4 regions of the Bacillus cereus group sp. MYBK79-1 genome follow, and region 1 is predicted to be linked to each of the others. Evidence: riboswitches for the same ligand, from Rfam matches in the RefSeq annotation. Region 1 holds a riboswitch; each other region holds the start of a gene.

Region 1 (4,385 bases):
ACCAGATTCCACTATGCTTCCACTATTCTTTTTTCGAAATTTAACTGGATTCAGTATAAACAGCAACTCATTATTAAGTGAAAACTATGGCAGTTGGACGCTGGAGAAAAACCTATTTAACCCTGTACCCAAAACAGCTCAAATGAATACAAAAATTAGAACTTCAAATACTGCAGGAAATTTAGGTTTACAATTAAGCCACACTTACGTACGTGCTGGTGGTACTACTCACTCTACAGGAATAGTTTCCACATATATACCAGATAGATGATGCTATGCAAAAATTTCTTGATAAGGAGATTTATTCACTATGGAACTTTATAAAAAATTAACAACAACATTCATCCTCTTATTCGTCGCTTCCATTACTGTTGGCTTTTCTCTAAAAGGCGCAATTCCATACGCTACATTAGTAAGCATTATATTCGCAACCCTATTTTTACTAAGCAGTGCCTTTTGCGCGGGTAAAGCACGTCAAATGAAAGGTTGATTACATATGTTCAAGAAGAAACCAGTCCTTTGTAAATCATGTGAAAAGGAAATACAAACATATGAAAAAGCATGGATTCATATGCCATTTCCGGCAAGTGGTATGACAAATGTGAGAAAGTACATTGAGCTAGATGGAGAAGTTTATTGTGGTTCTTGCATCCAAGTGGTAAATAAAACAAAATAAAAAAAGCTTTGCGCTCACGGCGCAAAGCTTTTTTTCATATATTATAGACCAGCTTGCTCTTTTAAAGCTGCAGCTTTGTCTGTACGTTCCCATGTTAGATCTACATCAGTACGTCCGAAGTGGCCGTAAGCTGCTGTTTGTTTGTAAATTGGGCGACGTAAGTCTAGCATTTTAATAATACCGGCTGGGCGAAGATCGAAGTTGTTACGAACTAGTCCTACTAGTACGTCTTCAGATACTTTACCAGTGCCGAACGTATCAACTGAAATTGATACTGGTTGTGCTACACCAATTGCGTATGCAAGTTGTACTTCTGCTTTGTCAGCAAGACCAGCTGCTACGATGTTTTTCGCAACATAACGAGCTGCATATGCTGCAGAACGGTCAACTTTTGTTGCATCTTTACCAGAGAATGCACCGCCACCGTGGCGAGCGTATCCACCGTAAGTATCAACGATGATTTTACGTCCTGTTAAACCAGCATCACCTTGTGGTCCACCAATTACGAAGCGACCAGTTGGGTTAATGAAGAATTTCGTTTCTCCATCCATTAATTCTGCTGGAACTACAGCTTTAATTACATGCTCTTTTAAATCGCGATCGATTTCTTCCCATGTAACATCTGGATGATGCTGTGTAGAAATTACGATTGTATCTACACGTACAGGTTTACCATTTTCATCATACTCAACTGTAACTTGCGTTTTTCCATCCGGACGTAAGTATGATAATGTCTCATCTTTACGTACTTCAGTTAAACGGCGAGCTAATTTGTGAGCAAGCGAGATTGGAAGTGGCATTAACTCTTGTGTTTCATTACATGCGAAACCAAACATTAAACCTTGGTCTCCTGCACCAATTGCCTCAATCTCAGCGTCAGTCATTAGACCTTCGCGTGCTTCTAGCGCTTGGTCAACACCCATAGCGATGTCAGCAGACTGCTCATCGATAGATGTTAAAACTGCACAAGTTTCTGCATCGAATCCGTATTTTGCGCGTGTGTAACCAATGCCTTGAATTGTTTCACGAACGATTTTTGGAATATCTACGTAAGTAGAAGTCGTAATTTCCCCCGCTACCAATACTAAACCAGTTGTTACAGTTGTTTCACAAGCTACACGTGCATTTGCGTCCTTTGATAAGATCGCATCTAAAATTGAATCAGAAATTTGGTCACAAATTTTATCTGGATGTCCTTCAGTTACAGACTCAGATGTGAACAGATGACGTTTCTTTGTCATGTGGTAAACCTCCCTACAGTAATTGTATATATTGTACGGAACTCATCCTTAATTTGCCACAAACTGCGACATACATTTATTCTCCCACACAAGCATACAGAAAAACCTTTCCTACTTTACATAGAGGAAAGGTTTAATTTGCTACTTGCATACTGCTTTTTGCCCTTTGCTCTTATCGTTCGAGACCGTTAGCCTCGCACAGGTTTTAGCACCTATTCACCTGTATTTACCACTACAAATGAGGTTGCTGGGCTTCATCGGGCCTGTCCCTCCGCCAGCTCGGGATAAGAGAGTATCCGTCCCAACCTATACTAAAGAAATGATATTCATTTGTCAATTAATATTCACATTTTCCTGAAAGTTTTTCTCAATACGCCTGAAATGAAATATTAATAAGGAAATAATGCATTCACACAAACAAAAAGAAATAAATAGTATACATTATTTATATAATTGTGTTATACTCTTGTTGGGGATTACGAGAAATATTTCATTAAATGAAAAGGATGGTATATAAATATGAGTACTGTGAATGTCCAAATTGGTTTACACGAATTATTGAACGGAAGCAATGCACAGATTCAACTAAGTGTTCCGCAATTAGTGGAAAAAGTATTAATGCGAAATGAAGGGAAATTAACTTCTACTGGTGCCGTTTCTGCTTCAACTGGAAAATATACAGGACGTTCTCCTAAAGATAAATTTATTGTGAAAGAAGCATCGGTTGCTGACAAAATTGCTTGGGGAGCAGTGAATCAACCGATTTCTGAAGAACATTTTAATAAATTATATACTAAAGTTTTAGAATACTTAAAAGAAAAAGAAGAGTTATTCGTCTTCAATGGATTTGCAGGCGCTGACCGCAATTACCGCCTACCAATTCAAGTTATTAATGAATATGCATGGCACAATTTATTTGTACATCAATTATTCATTCGTCCAACTGAAGAAGAATTAACAACTCATGAATCAGAGTTCACAATTGTTTCTGCACCGAATTTCAAAGCTGATCCAGCTGTTGACGGTACAAACTCTGAAGCATTCATTATGGTTTCATTCGAAAAACGTATCGTACTAATTGGTGGTACAGAATACGCTGGAGAAATGAAAAAATCAATCTTCTCTATTATGAACTTCTTATTACCTGAACAAGATATTCTTTCTATGCATTGCTCTGCAAACGTAGGTGAAGAAGGCGACGTAGCACTATTCTTCGGTTTATCTGGAACAGGTAAAACAACATTATCTGCTGATCCAAACCGTAAATTAATCGGTGATGATGAGCATGGTTGGTCTGATAACGGTGTATTCAATATTGAAGGCGGTTGCTATGCAAAATGTGTAAACCTTTCTCACGAGAAAGAACCACAAATTTTCGATGCAATCAAATTTGGATCTGTTTTAGAAAACGTTATCATTAATAACCAAACGCGTATCGCAGACTATAACGATACTACTTTAACAGAAAATACTCGTGCTGCATACCCTATGCATGCGATTGACAATATCGTACTGCCAAGTGTTGCTGGACACCCAAATACAATCATTTTCTTAACTGCTGATGCATCTGGCGTATTGCCTCCAATCAGTAAGTTATCAAAAGAACAAGCTATGTATCATTTCTTAAGTGGTTACACTAGTAAACTAGCAGGAACAGAGCGCGGCGTTACATCTCCGCAAGCAACATTCTCAACTTGCTTTGGTTCACCATTCTTACCACTTGATGCATCTCGCTATGCTGAAATGCTTGGTGAAAAAATCGAGAAACACGATGCGAAAGTATTCTTAGTAAACACTGGCTGGACTGGTGGCGAATACGGCATTGGTAAACGTATGAACTTAGGTTACACTCGTGCAATGATTCAAGCAGCGTTAAGCGGCGAACTTGCAAAAACTGAAACAGCTAAACATGACATCTTCGGTCTTGAAGTTCCACTTCACGTACCAGGTGTACCTGACGAAGTGTTAATGCCTGAACAAACTTGGGCTGATAAAGCTGCTTACAAAGCGAAAGCAATCGAGCTTGCGAGCGAATTCAAAGAGAACTTCAAAAAGTTCGACAGCGTTTCTGAAGATATTATTAACTTAGGTGGTCCAATCGCTTAAGTACAAACTTTCTGTTGGAATAACCCTTTTACTCATATGAATAAGTGTCGTGTAACCGTAAAGTTCCGCGTACTCACCGACAAAACCCAATGCGGCTTAACGGTTATACACACTTACATAAAAAAGAAGCTTACGTTTTTTACGTAAGCTTCTTTCTATATCTTATCTCTTCATCTATAGCTTAGTTTATAAAATCACAGAAAATTCTATTTATAATCATTCGTTTTTAATTTTTTATGATACAATTTACATATACAGGAAAGGGTGAGACCTATGAAAAATTTTTCTCGTACAGGAAAAATTTTATTCAGTTATGGAGTGATCCAAATGTTTTGGGGACTTGTGATGCTTAACGTTAATTT
Region 2 (4,385 bases), on a different contig from region 1:
AGCCACTTACAAGCTAAAATAGGACGTAATACGTAGAAGTACTTTTTCAGCTTTACATTCTCACCTTGCAAAAATTCCCGATAATTTTTTGATGCCATATGTAAATAATGATATATCGTTGCTTTTGGATCAAAATCCTTTTCACTCATTTGTTGAAGTTGCTCTGGAAAATGAGAGTTTTTCGAATAAAAAATTGGTGATCGAATCCATTCAAGTAAAGCTGGGTTTGACTTTGCGAATAGTTGTAATGCCTTTTTAATATCCCATCCGCTTATATCTAAATCATCACTAATCGGATATTCAATTACATCTCGTTTATCATGAATTGATAAATACCATTCGACCGGGTGCATATAAACGAATCTAACATCATAATCACTATCTTTCGATGGAAATCCCCAAGCCCGACTCCCTGATTCCACTGCAAATAAAATTTTCACTTCATTCTCTTTTTCAATTCTTTCTAGCTCTACTCTAATTTTCTCTCTCATTTCATACCCTCTCCATTTTTTGATTATTTCCTTGGAAATTCGACAAATATACTACTAATTTTACTACATACTAAAATAACTGTCAGAAAACTTCTGACAGTTTGAAACGCCCTATTTTTTCTTTTCAATTACAGTAGTAGCAATTCGTTCAAACTCTTTTTGAATCTCCTCTTTATATGCGTCTACTTTTGAAAAATCCATAGCAGCAATATAAATTCGTTCTAATTTATCACGAACTGATTTTGCTTTCGCTAAGAAAGACATCGCCTCATTCATTTTTGCTTTATATTGAATGGAGACGTCGCGAATCTCCGCCTCGTACTTCTCATCTGTCCCTGGTGTCACGATCAGGGCATACATATCTATAATCTCATCACCTTCGCGGCTCGGAAAATATTCATGTGGCGCAGTGCTATCAAAAATTGCAAACCCTAATTCTCTTACGATAACCATATCAAGACTATTTGGATCAAATCCACAATGATATACTTCAACTTCAAATCCTTTTTCTTCTGCTGCCTTAGCTAATTTTTTGAGCATTGTTGATTTCCCAGAGCCTGGGCGTCCTTTTATAAAATAACGATGTGGTAATCCTTCTGTTAAATTCGGAACAAAATCAACTGCTCCTTTCGGTGTAGCTGCTCCTAAAAACCGATGTTTCACAAGCGATTGTTTCCCGCCTTTATCTGTAAATAACTTCTGAATTAGCTGATTGGTTAGTTCATTCGCTTTATTAAAATCAATATTACTAATATATATTTTCTCCCACTCATCATGTATAATCAGCGCCTCATGGAAACGAGCGTAAGCCGCTTGAAAAGCTTTGCTTGCTTCTGAAACAAATCGTTCAATTTCCACCTTCTGCTTTCTTAATTTATCTGAGTCCCAGGCAACTCCTAAATTGATATACTCCTCGACAACTCCTGGCATTTTCGGCTCAATAACATGCGGTGATGTTCCATCAACAATTCCTACTTTTAACTTCGGGATAATGACACCATCAACCGATTTATTATCAGAAGAACAGTGTAAAAATTCAATATCATATCCTTTTTCAACCCACTCACGACCTATTGACTTGATTAAAGAAGATTTCCCGGTTCCAGGGCCCCCTTTTAAAATAAATAATCTGTTGAGTCCTTTTAAGTTCTCTTCGTATAAATTATGAAACCCTCTAGCTGTATTTCCACCAGCATAATAATTCAGTACATTCCCTGTCACTGCACTCACTCCTTCGCAGCATTCTATTTACATAAGCTACAATATGCGAGTAGCTTTATTTGGGTGAATACCTATTTGTTATTGCACAAAAAAAGGAAATGAATTACAATTTAATTGTAATGAATATTCAGAATCCAAAACTTAATATATCTTTATCAAGAGAGGCAGAGGGACCGGCCCTTTGAAGCCCAGCAACCTCAGTTTATATAAACTGAATAGGTGCTAATTCCTGCAAAATGCACTGCATTTTGAAAGATAAAACGTAACTATTGTGTGCAAAACTCATCTGTCTTGATTATGAAAGGTGAGTTTTTTATATTTCAAAACATATATTGGAGGTATTTAAAGTGAAAGTAATTGACCTATCACAAACATTTGAAAACAATATGTCTCAATTTCCTGGCACACCAAAAATCAATTTAGAAGCCATTACAAGTGTTAAAGAAACAGGTTATCAAGTTACAGATTTTCATTCTGTCGTTCATGTTGGTACGCATTGCGATGCTCCTGCCCATTTCATTTCAGGCGCAACGACTATTGATCAATTACCCCTAGATCAATTTGTAGGTGAAGCTGTTCTTATCGATGTAACTCATATTCAAGAACGAAAGTTACCTAAAGAAGTATTGCACAATGCTGACATAAAAGAAGGTGATATTGTCATTTTCCATTCCAATCTATCTACTAAATGGAATACAGAGGCGTATGAGAAAGAAGCATTTTATCTTTCTGAAGAATTAGCTGAAGAACTAGTTCACTTAAAAGTAAAATCAGTCGGTTTAGATTTCATCTCTCCTGATGAGGTAACGACAGTAACATCACCGATTCATCACATACTACTTGGGAATAATATTTATTTAATCGAAAATTTAACAAACTTAGATGCCATACACACGAAGCGTTTCTTTTTTTCAGCGGCACCTTTAAAAATTAAAGATAGCGACGGTGCTTTCGCAAGAGCATTCGCTGTAATTTTTTAAACAAGCTATACAAAAAAGCAAAGATCATCATTGACCTTTGCTTCTATTTTTTTTATTTAAATTAAGAAAGAATTGCTCAACACGAGGACGTAACCAAGCTAAATAATCTTTCTCTTTCTTCTTTGTACAAGCTATTTCTTCCCCATCTACCATTTCGACAAGCTCTAGCTCTAACAGTTGCCTCGTAAATGCTAACATATTTATTTCTTCGTCAGGATACTCTTCTTTTAATTTCTCCTCAATTTCCCCCAATAAAAAACCGTCACGCATCATTGCCAATGCATCAATCCAAAGTGGCGGCATTTCATATTTTTCTCCTGTAATTGTATCTTTTACAATATAATTCTTTTGCTCTTTTCTAAATTGAATCGTGTGTAAACATACAGTCGAATTTAATGTTAATTCCATCAATACCACCTCTTTTATAATATCTGCATAGAAAAAAGGATGCGTGTGCACCCCTTCTTTTTCTAACACTACCGAACCGTTACATGAATAACAAATCTCATGTCGATATTTTCCTCCATTATAAACGAAGTATTTTATAAAAAAAACCCTTCTTGAAACATTTTATAAAATGTTTATATTTACACAACAAGAACACTTTTCTGAAAAATATTTTCTTCTAGCCCATTATACTGTCGGTAAAAAATCTCTACTTTCGTTCCTATTTCCATCTACTTGCAAATGAAATCGTACTCTATATTTTACTGCATAACTTTCCATTAGTTGTACAACATATAAAAGGATTTCCCATCGTTTAATCTTCGTCTTTAACATCCATATCTTCTGGAATTGGTTCGTTTAATATTTCTTCCACTAATTGCTTATATTTCTCCATTTGTTCTAAATGTGTATTGAATTGTTCTTTATTTAATAAATATTGCTCTCCATCAAATATTGCGCGAACTTTCTTTTGCTGAATTAGTTCTTCAATATACGACTTTGGTAAATTCAAATAATCCGCAGCTTCTTCTACTGTTATATACAACGCGTTCATTCCTTTATTATTTTTTCCTATATACTGTATCTTACTTTATTTTTGTAAACAAATAAAAAAGATTTTGTAAATGCAGCTTAAAAAGCAGGTAGATGCATTCCATATATTGTATACTAATATATAGTAAGAATTTTTTAAATATAGAATGGTATTACCCATTTACACAAAGGAGAGTTAACATATGGCTACTCGTCACATCATTACAATGTTAGAAAAAACATTACAGGTTGAAACAGAAAACACAATTTCTCATTTAACTACATCTTTATCTGATCGCATTCTTTCTCAAAGCGTAGCAATACATGAAAACAATTGTTACCATACAATTGGGGAATGGTACAGAAATCACTTTTTATTCCAACAAGATGATTTCCTTTGGGCTAAATACGCTTTCTATGACGCATATTGTGAAGCTATAAAGGAACAAGGACATCTTACAAAACGCGTCCGTCAAATATTAGAATCATTAGCTCGAATGCATGGAAAACAGTACATTGCTTCTATATTAAATATGCCATTTCCTAACGAACGAGCTAAAGGGACAGCATAATGTACTACTGTTCTGCGGCAGCAAAACATAGATTCATTGTTTTATAGATAGATTTACAAATAAAACGTTCATATTACATGAACTGATGAAACCGGTGTCATTATAATGATTGAAAATATAGTAAACAGGAAAACCCCCATTTA
Region 3 (4,385 bases), on a different contig from region 1:
GATTGTTAGGTCTCATTTATATTTTCAATTACTTTTATACGAAAGGCTTTAACCTTACGCTAGACATCGTTATTTTTATGTTATTAATTGCTGGACTTATTTTCCACCATACTCCGATTCAATATATTCGTGCCTTTTCAGACTCTACGAAAAGTGCTTCTGGTATTTTACTTCAATTTCCGTTTTATGCTGGAATTATGGGAATGATGATTGGAGCAAATAGTGAAGGACTTTCACTTGGAGGAGCTATTTCGAATTTCTTTATTAGCATTTCAAACGAAACGACTTTCCCGCTCTTCACTTTTTTAAGTGCTGGCATCGTTAATATTTTCGTTCCATCTGGTGGTGGTCAATGGGCTGTGCAAGCACCCATTATGATTCCAGCTGGCGCTGAACTTGGTGTACCTGCTGCAAAAACAGCAATGGCAATTGCGTGGGGCGATGCTTGGACGAATTTGATTCAACCATTCTGGGCATTACCGGCATTAGCGATAGCTGGTTTAGGTGCTCGTGATATTATGGGATTTTGCGTTGTTAACTTACTATATGCAGGATTTATCATTAGTCTATGCTTCTTATTTATTTAAACGAAAAGCTAGTTTTATACTAGCTTTTTTACATAATAAATTATTTACCCCGCATTAACGAGCAGTAAAACTCCCAACTATATCCAGTTGAAGCAAAGCAGTTAGGCGGGAGATCAACTGCCCGTAAATGCCCGATTGGTTCAACTAATAATCAGTGGGAGAAAACACCCCCCACTGATTAAAGTTTCACTTTATTTCCCATGCAATTTACAATCATCTTCCATTCTATGTCCGTAAGATGTAATGCCTCAAATGCAAAAAAATCTTCACATACTTTTTCAATTAAATGTGGATTTTCCCTCAAGAAATTCCACTGTAACGCTTTAGGAAGAAAATATGTTTCGTATTCTTTACTTCCTCTTACTACCTCATCAACTTCTCTTTCACAAATTCCTCTTATTAAATAATCATTTCTTAATTGAATTTGAATTTGTTGAAACGTTTCACTACATTTCTTCAATTGAAGTAAGCATGTAATATATGTACGAAAAAGTTCGTTATCATACTGACAACACTTTATAATACGTTCCATTTCATTCATAATGTACGAGCCTTTTCTTCTATTTGTAATAACCACTTTTCCCGCTTCTCTCGTTTACTCGTTTTCACAGATTGAAAAACAGATCGTTTTATATTGCGAATGCCGCAAAAGCGTAACACGCCTCTTTTCATCATAATCCAATCTGCTGATCGATATAATAGTGCGACGTACCATAACGGTGAGTCTAACGTATTAATTACCCATGCTTTTTTCCTCTTCAATAATCCTTTCGGCAGAGCACCTTCATATTTATAAGCAAATCCAGCTACAAAAATACGATCAATAAACCCTTTTAAAATTGCAGGCATCCCCCACCACCATACTGGATATATAAAGAGAAGCATATCCGCCTCTTCCACTAACATTCTATACCGATCTGTCTCTTCTTCATTTACTAAATCACGTCTTTTCTTCTCCTCATTAAATACAAGGACTGGATCAAATTGTTCTTTATATAAATCAAGTACCTTAACCGAATGATTAGTTTCTTGTAATCCTTTTTGCACATGTTTTAAAATCGCCGCATTAAAACTGGAAGGACTAGGATGAGCGTATACAATTAGTACATTCACTACAAAACAACTCCCTCTATAAGTTAAAGTTTCCCCTTCTTTAACATCTTCTCTACAATTTGCACGTTTTTCGAACTTTGTAATAAACGGTTTAATACTGTAAGTAACTCTTCCTTGTCTAAATCTTTCAGTTTCTCTTTCACCGTACTTTCACCAGCACCTTGAATATCATAAACAACTGCCGCCATATGTTTACAATAGTTTTCATATGGACATTCGCAGCTACTTTCCGAAAAATCCTCCATTTCTATCACTACTTCATAATTTCCTGCATTACCAGTCACAAACGCAAATACTTTATTATTATGTATTTCAACATCTTCTACATGTCCTTCTTCATAATATTCATAACCTCTATCAATAATGTGTTTCGGAATATACCTATATAACTCTTTTAATAAGTAAGCGTACATAACAGCACCTCTTCCTTTAATTCCCTTTTGACTTCCAAAACCCTGCATGTTATTCTAATAACTGTCAAATAGCAAGTCTATATGACAAAATGACTGACACCTATTCGGCGGAGGTGTCTCTTTTCATTTGCAGCCGATATGAAGTGCCTCTTTCAGGCACATTCAATCTTTGACACTACACACTCAACACCATTCCCTGTATCAGGCTGCTTAAGCAGTCTTTTACTCTACATACTTCAAAAAAAAGAGAGCTTAGCTCCCTTTTCCCGCCTTATACAATACCCCTTTTTCAGTATAGAGATATTCATCAGCTAATGTAATTTTCCCATCCAGTTTCAGTTCATCTAATAGTCTTGATAAATAAAATTGATGTAACATCTTTTTCGTGAATTTTCCTTCATGATGCGAAACGATATGTTCTTGAATATCTAACAATGATATTGGCTTATCTTGCTCTATCATATATTCATAAACTGTACTACGCAGTTTTACGTATTTTTCGAGTGTCACAGTAATGCGCAACCCCTTTCTTCTTAATATAAATTTTCGTAATCGGTTTTTTTGCAACAAAAAAACCTCTCCGATAAGAAGAAGTTACGTATATATCTTCGTCTTATCTCCCAGAACAAATATGTTCTGCTGGAATTAGCACCTGCATCGCGGTTGCTGGGTTTCATCGGGCCAGTCCCTCCACCTCTCTGGATAAGAAAATATTCACTTAATTCTTACTATACGTAATTTCATTTTAATTGTCAAACAAATATAACAAATAATATTTTCTTCTTTACCGTTCATACTATACATATATGAATATTTAAGGAGGAGTATGAAATGCATCAAAATGCTCGCGGATATGTACAAGATTCTTTTCAATCATTACAAGAAGCAAAACATTGTTTAGAAGAAGCACTACAAACTGTTGAAAAAGATTTTAATCGCGCACGTATTGAACAATCACTTTATGCGATCGAACAAGCTATTCAACGCTGTGATTACACCGTTCATATTTTAGAACAAGATTGAAAAAACTTCCCATCATAAGGTGGGAAGTTTTTTCAAATGGCATACTTCATAATTATTACCGTTATAATTAAAAAATATACAGAATTAGCAATTTCTAAAACCCCTACTTTTATAATAGAAATCTTTTTGCCATACAGCATAATTGCTCGAATGACACTCGGTATAAAGATAAGAGAGCACCATGGATTGATAGCAAACACGATTATCGTTAACAGAATATGATAACCCCAAGATATAAAACGATATTTCGGATTATTTTTCTCACGAATCATCGTTTTCACATAAAACGTACTTCCTAAAAAATATAAAAATGATATAAGCGCAATAAATAGTGCTGTTTTATCTATGAGTTTCATTGAAAAATAATAACTAACTAAACCACCAATACAGAAAACAATAATCGCACTAATATCATTTAGTAATGCTCTTTCATTTTTTTGACGAGCGTAATGCATATTTACAATAAATAATGGAATCATTACTGCTACGAATAAAAGAATACGCCATTCATATAATAGAGAAATCATCCCAAATACAAAAGCGATGCTAAAATATACAATTGCTGCATGTAAATACTCTTTTTTTCGTCTTTGCTTTATGTACGTAAGAAACGGATACGTAGCTAAATAGATAAAGAACCATGCTAAAAACAATGGAATATGATACATAGTAGGTTTCCCAAGAATGACACTTAATAGAAATGGTATAACGAGCATGGCCCATGCACCGTGTTGCTTCGGAATAACTAACTTCATTAACTATACACCTCCCTTTTGAAAATAGTTCTCACCTATTATTATACAAATAATTTTATATAGTAACGGATATATATTGGACTATTTTTTGACAATAAAAAATGCTCCTTACAATATGTAAGAAGCATGAAAGAGGCAAACGAATATGTAAGTCGCGACCCTACCTTATATGAATATGCTTTTCTATGCCATGTTATGCTTATCTAATATGCCATATTTCTTTTTGAATCTTGTAAGAATCGTAATCCAAGACGTACTAAATAGTAGTAAGAAAATAACATTCGAAATCGCATGGCTCAAATCGAAATAAAAACTTGCAATATAGTACGAAATGACTGATTCCCACGTTGCCTCACCTATAAACCCGAGAAGCCCCCATAAGTTCATAATCCAGCCAAATAAAAATCCAACAAATAATCCGTATAGAAGTCTTCCCCATAGCTTTTTCATTAAAAATGTATTACGTAATAATCCAGCTATAAAACCAATCATCC
Region 4 (4,385 bases), on a different contig from region 1:
AGTAAAATATACGCAACAGCATAAAAAGAAGATATGATAAATTAATTTCATATCTTCTTTTCTCTTTATGCATTTACAGGTTCTTCTATATAAGAAAGGGCATTTTCAAAATCGGATATTAAATCGTCAACATTTTCAAGGCCGACGGATAACCGAAGTAATGAATTAGAAATCCCTCTTTCATCGCGAGCTTCTTGCGATAGTGCTGCATGTGACATTTTAGCTGGGTAGGAAAGAATCGATTCGACAGCCCCTAAACTAACTGCAAAGACGGGTAATTTTACTTTTGATAAAAATTGGCGGAGTGCGTCTTCTGATTGTAAAGTGAAAGATAGGACAGCTCCGGCTGATGTAGCTTGAGATTGTTGAATATCAAATCCAAGGTGTGTTTGTAAGCCAGGATAATAGACATTTTTAACTTTAGCGTGCTCTTGTAAATAATGTGCAATTTTATTGGCGTTAGCAGCTGAATGCTCAAGACGTACATGTAATGTTTTTAGCCCGCGAAGTACGAGAGAACAATCTTGAGGACCTAAAATAGCACCGAATGCATTTTGTAAAAATCCAAGTTTTTGAGCGAGTTCGGCATCTTTTACAACTGCTAATCCGGCAGTAACATCACTATGACCAGCAATGAATTTTGTGGCACTATGAAGAACGACATCGGCGCCAAGATCAAGTGGCTTCTGGAATAGTGGTGTCAAAAATGTATTATCAACAAAAGTAAGGGCGTCAATAGATTTTGCAAGTTGAGAAACAGCACGAATATCTGTCACTTTTAAAAGTGGATTAGAGGGTGTTTCCACATAAAAGAGTTTTGTATTTGGCTTAATGTTTTGCTTTATTTCTTCTAAATTGGTCATATCAACAAATGTATGTGAAACACCGTAACGGGAGAGAACTTCAGTTATAATTCGATAAGTGCCTCCATATACGTCTTCTGAAATGAGTATGTGATCACCTTGTGAAAGAAGGAGGAATGCAGTAGAAATCGCTGCAATTCCTGATGCGAAGGCAAATCCTTTTGTTCCGCCTTCTAATAAAGCAATGATATCTTCAAGAGCTTCACGAGTTGGATTACCAGAGCGGCTATAGTCATATTTTCCGAACGTATCTACATCAAACTGGTGGAATGTTGATGTATTATAGATGGGAACGTTAACAGCTCCTGTTTGCGAGTCATGTTTATATTGGTTGTGCAGTAAGAGTGTATCAATAGAATAACTCATATTCTTACACCTTCTTTTACAAGTTTAATGGCTTGCTTTAAGTCTTGAATTAAATCGTTACTATTTTCAATGCCAACGGAAAATCGAAGAAGACGATTGCATACACCGTTTGCCGTTCTGATTTCTTCAGGAATATCAGCGTGCGTTTGCGTTGCTGGATAGGTCATTAAACTTTCAACACCACCAAGACTTTCAGCGAATGTAATTAAGGATAAAGATTGTAAGAATGGATTAATCCACGTTTCATCTTTCAGACGAAATGAGATCATGCCGCCTCTTCCAGGATAAAATACATCTGTCACCCCGTCTTCATCATTTAAATAAGCGACAACTGCTTTTGCATTTTCTTCATGTTGTCTCATACGAAGCGCTAACGTTTTCATACCACGAATTAATAGCCATGAGTCAAATGGGCTTAAGACTGCACCAGAGGCATTATGGTAATGAGCGATTTCCTCACAAAGTTCCTTTCCTTTTGCAACGACAAGACCGCTTAGTACATCGTTATGTCCCCCTAAATATTTCGTTGCGCTATGAAGTACAATGTCGGCACCTTCTGTTAATGGCTGCTGTATATAAGGCGTATAGAATGTGTTGTCTACAATAAGAAGTAGTCCGTGTCTTTTCGCTACAGTTGCGACAGCGGCAATATCAGTAACTTGCATTAATGGATTAGTTGGGGTTTCTATGAAAATAGCTTTCGTTTCAGTTGTGATAGCTTTCTCAATTTGTTTAATAGATTGTGTATTTACGTATCTACATCGAACATTCCACTTTTTTTCTTGCTCAGAAAATAATCGATAAGTGCCTCCGTATAAATCTTCAGATACAATAAGTTCGTCTCCGGAACGGAATAGGGAAAGGACGAGGAAAACAGCTGCCATCCCTGAACTACAGGCATAACCTTGTTCACCGTATTCTAAATCTGCGATTGCCTGTTCTAACAGGCCGCGAGTTGGATTTCCAGTTCGTGAATAGTCAAATCCAGTAGACTTACCAATTCCTTCGTGACGATAAGCAGTTGAAAAATAAACAGGCGGATTAACAGTTCCTGTTGTAGTTTCGCTCCGGTTTCCGATTTGTGCTAGTTTTGTTTCAATAGTTGACATATAAAAATTCCTCCTTTTTAAATTAACAATTAAGTGAATGTAAAGTGAAACTTTAATCAGTGAGGGATTCATCCCCACTGATTATCAGCCCTCACCAATCGGGCTTTTACGGGCAGATGATTCCCACCTAACTTCTTTGTTCTAGCTGAATTTTGAGTTGGGAATCTTACTGCCCTCAAATAGCGGGGTAAAATAAAAAAAGCCTTCTAAGAAGAAGGCTTTCGATTTGAATAGAGTCTTCTTCTCATCTGTCAAATCTTTCACAATTTGCTGGAATTAGCACCTTATTAACAAATGTTAATGGTTGCTGAGGCGTCATAGGGCCAGTCCCTCTACCTCTCTAGATAAGAATGTTCGTATGAAATTTTATTATGTTTTTAACTTTACAACAAAAGATAATTGAATTGCAACTTTATTTTAAATAATTTTTATTTTTCCGCAAGTGTCATTGACTTTTGCATTTGTGCGTGCTAAATTTATTAAAAAATTAACAAACATTGTTAAAAGGGGAACGCATTTCCTTTTAGCTACATAAATAAAATAATAAAGACAAACTCTTATTGAGAGCGGTGGAGGGAAAGGCCCTGTGAAACCCGGCAACCTTCAAACGAAATGTTTGAAACGGTGCTAATACCTGCAAAACGATTGTTTTGCATAATAAGAGGAGGAACGATTATGTCCCCCTCTTCAAAGTGAAGAGGGGGTTTTTATATTGATAGAAATGAGGGAGAATTGTGAAATTACTAGATTTATTATCAAAAGGAATTGTAATAGGTGATGGTGCGGTTGGGACGTTATTACATTCACATGGTTTGCAAAGTAGTTTTGAAGAATTGAACATATCTGATCCAGATTTAATTATATCGATTCATAAGCAATATGTAGCTGCTGGGGCAGATGTGATTCAAACAAATACGTACGGAGCAAATGAAGCAAAATTACGTATGTATGGTTTAGAAAATCAAGTTACTGAAATTAATAGAGCGGCGGTAAAATTGGCGAAAGCATCTGTTACAGATAGAAATGCAATTTTAGGAACAATTGGCGGTATGAAACATATCGGAGCTGTTACAACGACTGATATAGAAAGAGAATTTATGCTACTTGAGCAGGCAAGTGCATTACTAGAAGAACAGGTTGATGGACTGTTATTAGAGACTTTCTATGATGAGTTTGAATTACTTCATGCTGTTCAGGTGTTACGAAAACAAACGAATATTCCAATTGTAGCTCAATTAGCGTTACATGAGGCAGGTACGACTCAAAATGGAAATGATGTAAATGAAATATTAAAACAGCTTTTAGATTATGGTGCAAATGTCGTTGGATTGAACTGCCAACTAGGACCACTTCATATGACGGAAGCTTTTAAAATGATATCGATTCCGCAAAATGGCTACTTGTCAGCATATCCAAATGCAGGTCTCCCTAATTATGTGGAGGGACGTTACGTATATGAGGGAAGTCCAGCTTATTTCGAAGCGATGACGCCGAAGTTTATTGAGCAAGGTATTCGGTTATTAGGTGGTTGTTGTGGCACGACTCCAGAACATATTGAAAGTATGAAACGTGCAATTGCAAATATTACGCCTGTAATAGAAAAGGATACGGTTCAAAGACCGAAAGTAGTTCATACACACGAGAAACGTTCGAAAGCTCATGTCACATTAGCAGAGAAAGCAAAAAAACAAACGACAGTAGTAGTGGAATTAGATCCACCGAAAACGTTAGATACGCAGCGATTTTTTGAAGGCGCAAGAGTATTGAAAAGAGTTGGGGCAGATGCTATTACTCTAGCAGATAATTCATTAGCATCGCCTCGCATCTCGAATATGGCAATGGGGGCATTATTAACGAAGCATGATATTCCAGTATTGACGCATTTAACGTGTAGAGACCATAACGTCATCGGACTACAATCTCATTTACTAGGCTTATCAGCGTTAGGTATGGAAGAAGTGTTAGCTTTAACTGGTGATCCAGCACGCGTCGGTGATTTTCCAGGTGCCACTTCTGTATATGATTTGTCCTCTATTGAGCTCATTAA

The links. A riboswitch is a leader RNA that binds a small molecule or an ion and turns the genes downstream of it on or off. The one in region 1 is predicted to bind S-adenosylmethionine.
Positions count from the first base shown of each region.
Region 2: another riboswitch for S-adenosylmethionine. It lies ahead of ACTFOB_RS18485 (cyclase family protein); the one in region 1 lies ahead of metK (methionine adenosyltransferase).
Region 3: another riboswitch for S-adenosylmethionine. It lies ahead of ACTFOB_RS21840 (hypothetical protein); the one in region 1 lies ahead of metK (methionine adenosyltransferase).
Region 4: another riboswitch for S-adenosylmethionine. It lies ahead of metI (cystathionine gamma-synthase/O-acetylhomoserine thiolyase); the one in region 1 lies ahead of metK (methionine adenosyltransferase).

Region 1 covers NZ_JBQAEO010000002.1:384,631-389,015, forward strand. The annotation lists gene ACTFOB_RS06715 (hypothetical protein) at 1-271, shown strand, start outside; gene ACTFOB_RS06720 (hypothetical protein) at 311-490, shown strand; gene ACTFOB_RS06725 (hypothetical protein) at 497-676, shown strand; gene metK (methionine adenosyltransferase) at 718-1,917, opposite strand; SAM riboswitch class I at 2,087-2,208, opposite strand; gene pckA (phosphoenolpyruvate carboxykinase (ATP)) at 2,437-4,023, shown strand; gene ACTFOB_RS06740 (hypothetical protein) at 4,297-4,385, shown strand, end outside.
Region 2 covers NZ_JBQAEO010000012.1:11,053-15,437, reverse strand. The annotation lists gene ACTFOB_RS18495 (nucleotidyltransferase domain-containing protein) at 1-491, opposite strand, end outside; gene ACTFOB_RS18490 (PRK06851 family protein) at 603-1,712, opposite strand; SAM riboswitch class I at 1,862-1,974, shown strand; gene ACTFOB_RS18485 (cyclase family protein) at 2,060-2,692, shown strand; gene ACTFOB_RS18480 (hypothetical protein) at 2,720-3,100, opposite strand; gene ACTFOB_RS18475 (helix-turn-helix domain-containing protein) at 3,453-3,692, opposite strand; gene ACTFOB_RS18470 (hypothetical protein) at 3,874-4,242, shown strand.
Region 3 covers NZ_JBQAEO010000017.1:58,104-62,488, reverse strand. The annotation lists gene ACTFOB_RS21860 (short-chain fatty acid transporter) at 1-587, shown strand, start outside; gene ACTFOB_RS21855 (group-specific protein) at 766-1,128, opposite strand; gene ACTFOB_RS21850 (NAD(P)H-dependent oxidoreductase) at 1,125-1,700, opposite strand; gene ACTFOB_RS21845 (SWIM zinc finger family protein) at 1,724-2,113, opposite strand; gene ACTFOB_RS21840 (hypothetical protein) at 2,366-2,683, opposite strand; SAM riboswitch class I at 2,724-2,822, opposite strand; gene ACTFOB_RS21835 (hypothetical protein) at 2,945-3,136, shown strand; gene ACTFOB_RS21830 (YwiC-like family protein) at 3,169-3,891, opposite strand; gene ACTFOB_RS21825 (ECF transporter S component) at 4,075-4,385, opposite strand, start outside.
Region 4 covers NZ_JBQAEO010000010.1:94,734-99,118, forward strand. The annotation lists gene metC (cystathionine beta-lyase) at 66-1,229, opposite strand; gene metI (cystathionine gamma-synthase/O-acetylhomoserine thiolyase) at 1,226-2,338, opposite strand; SAM riboswitch class I at 2,580-2,689, opposite strand; SAM riboswitch class I at 2,893-3,002, shown strand; gene ACTFOB_RS16995 (bifunctional homocysteine S-methyltransferase/methylenetetrahydrofolate reductase) at 3,073-4,385, shown strand, end outside.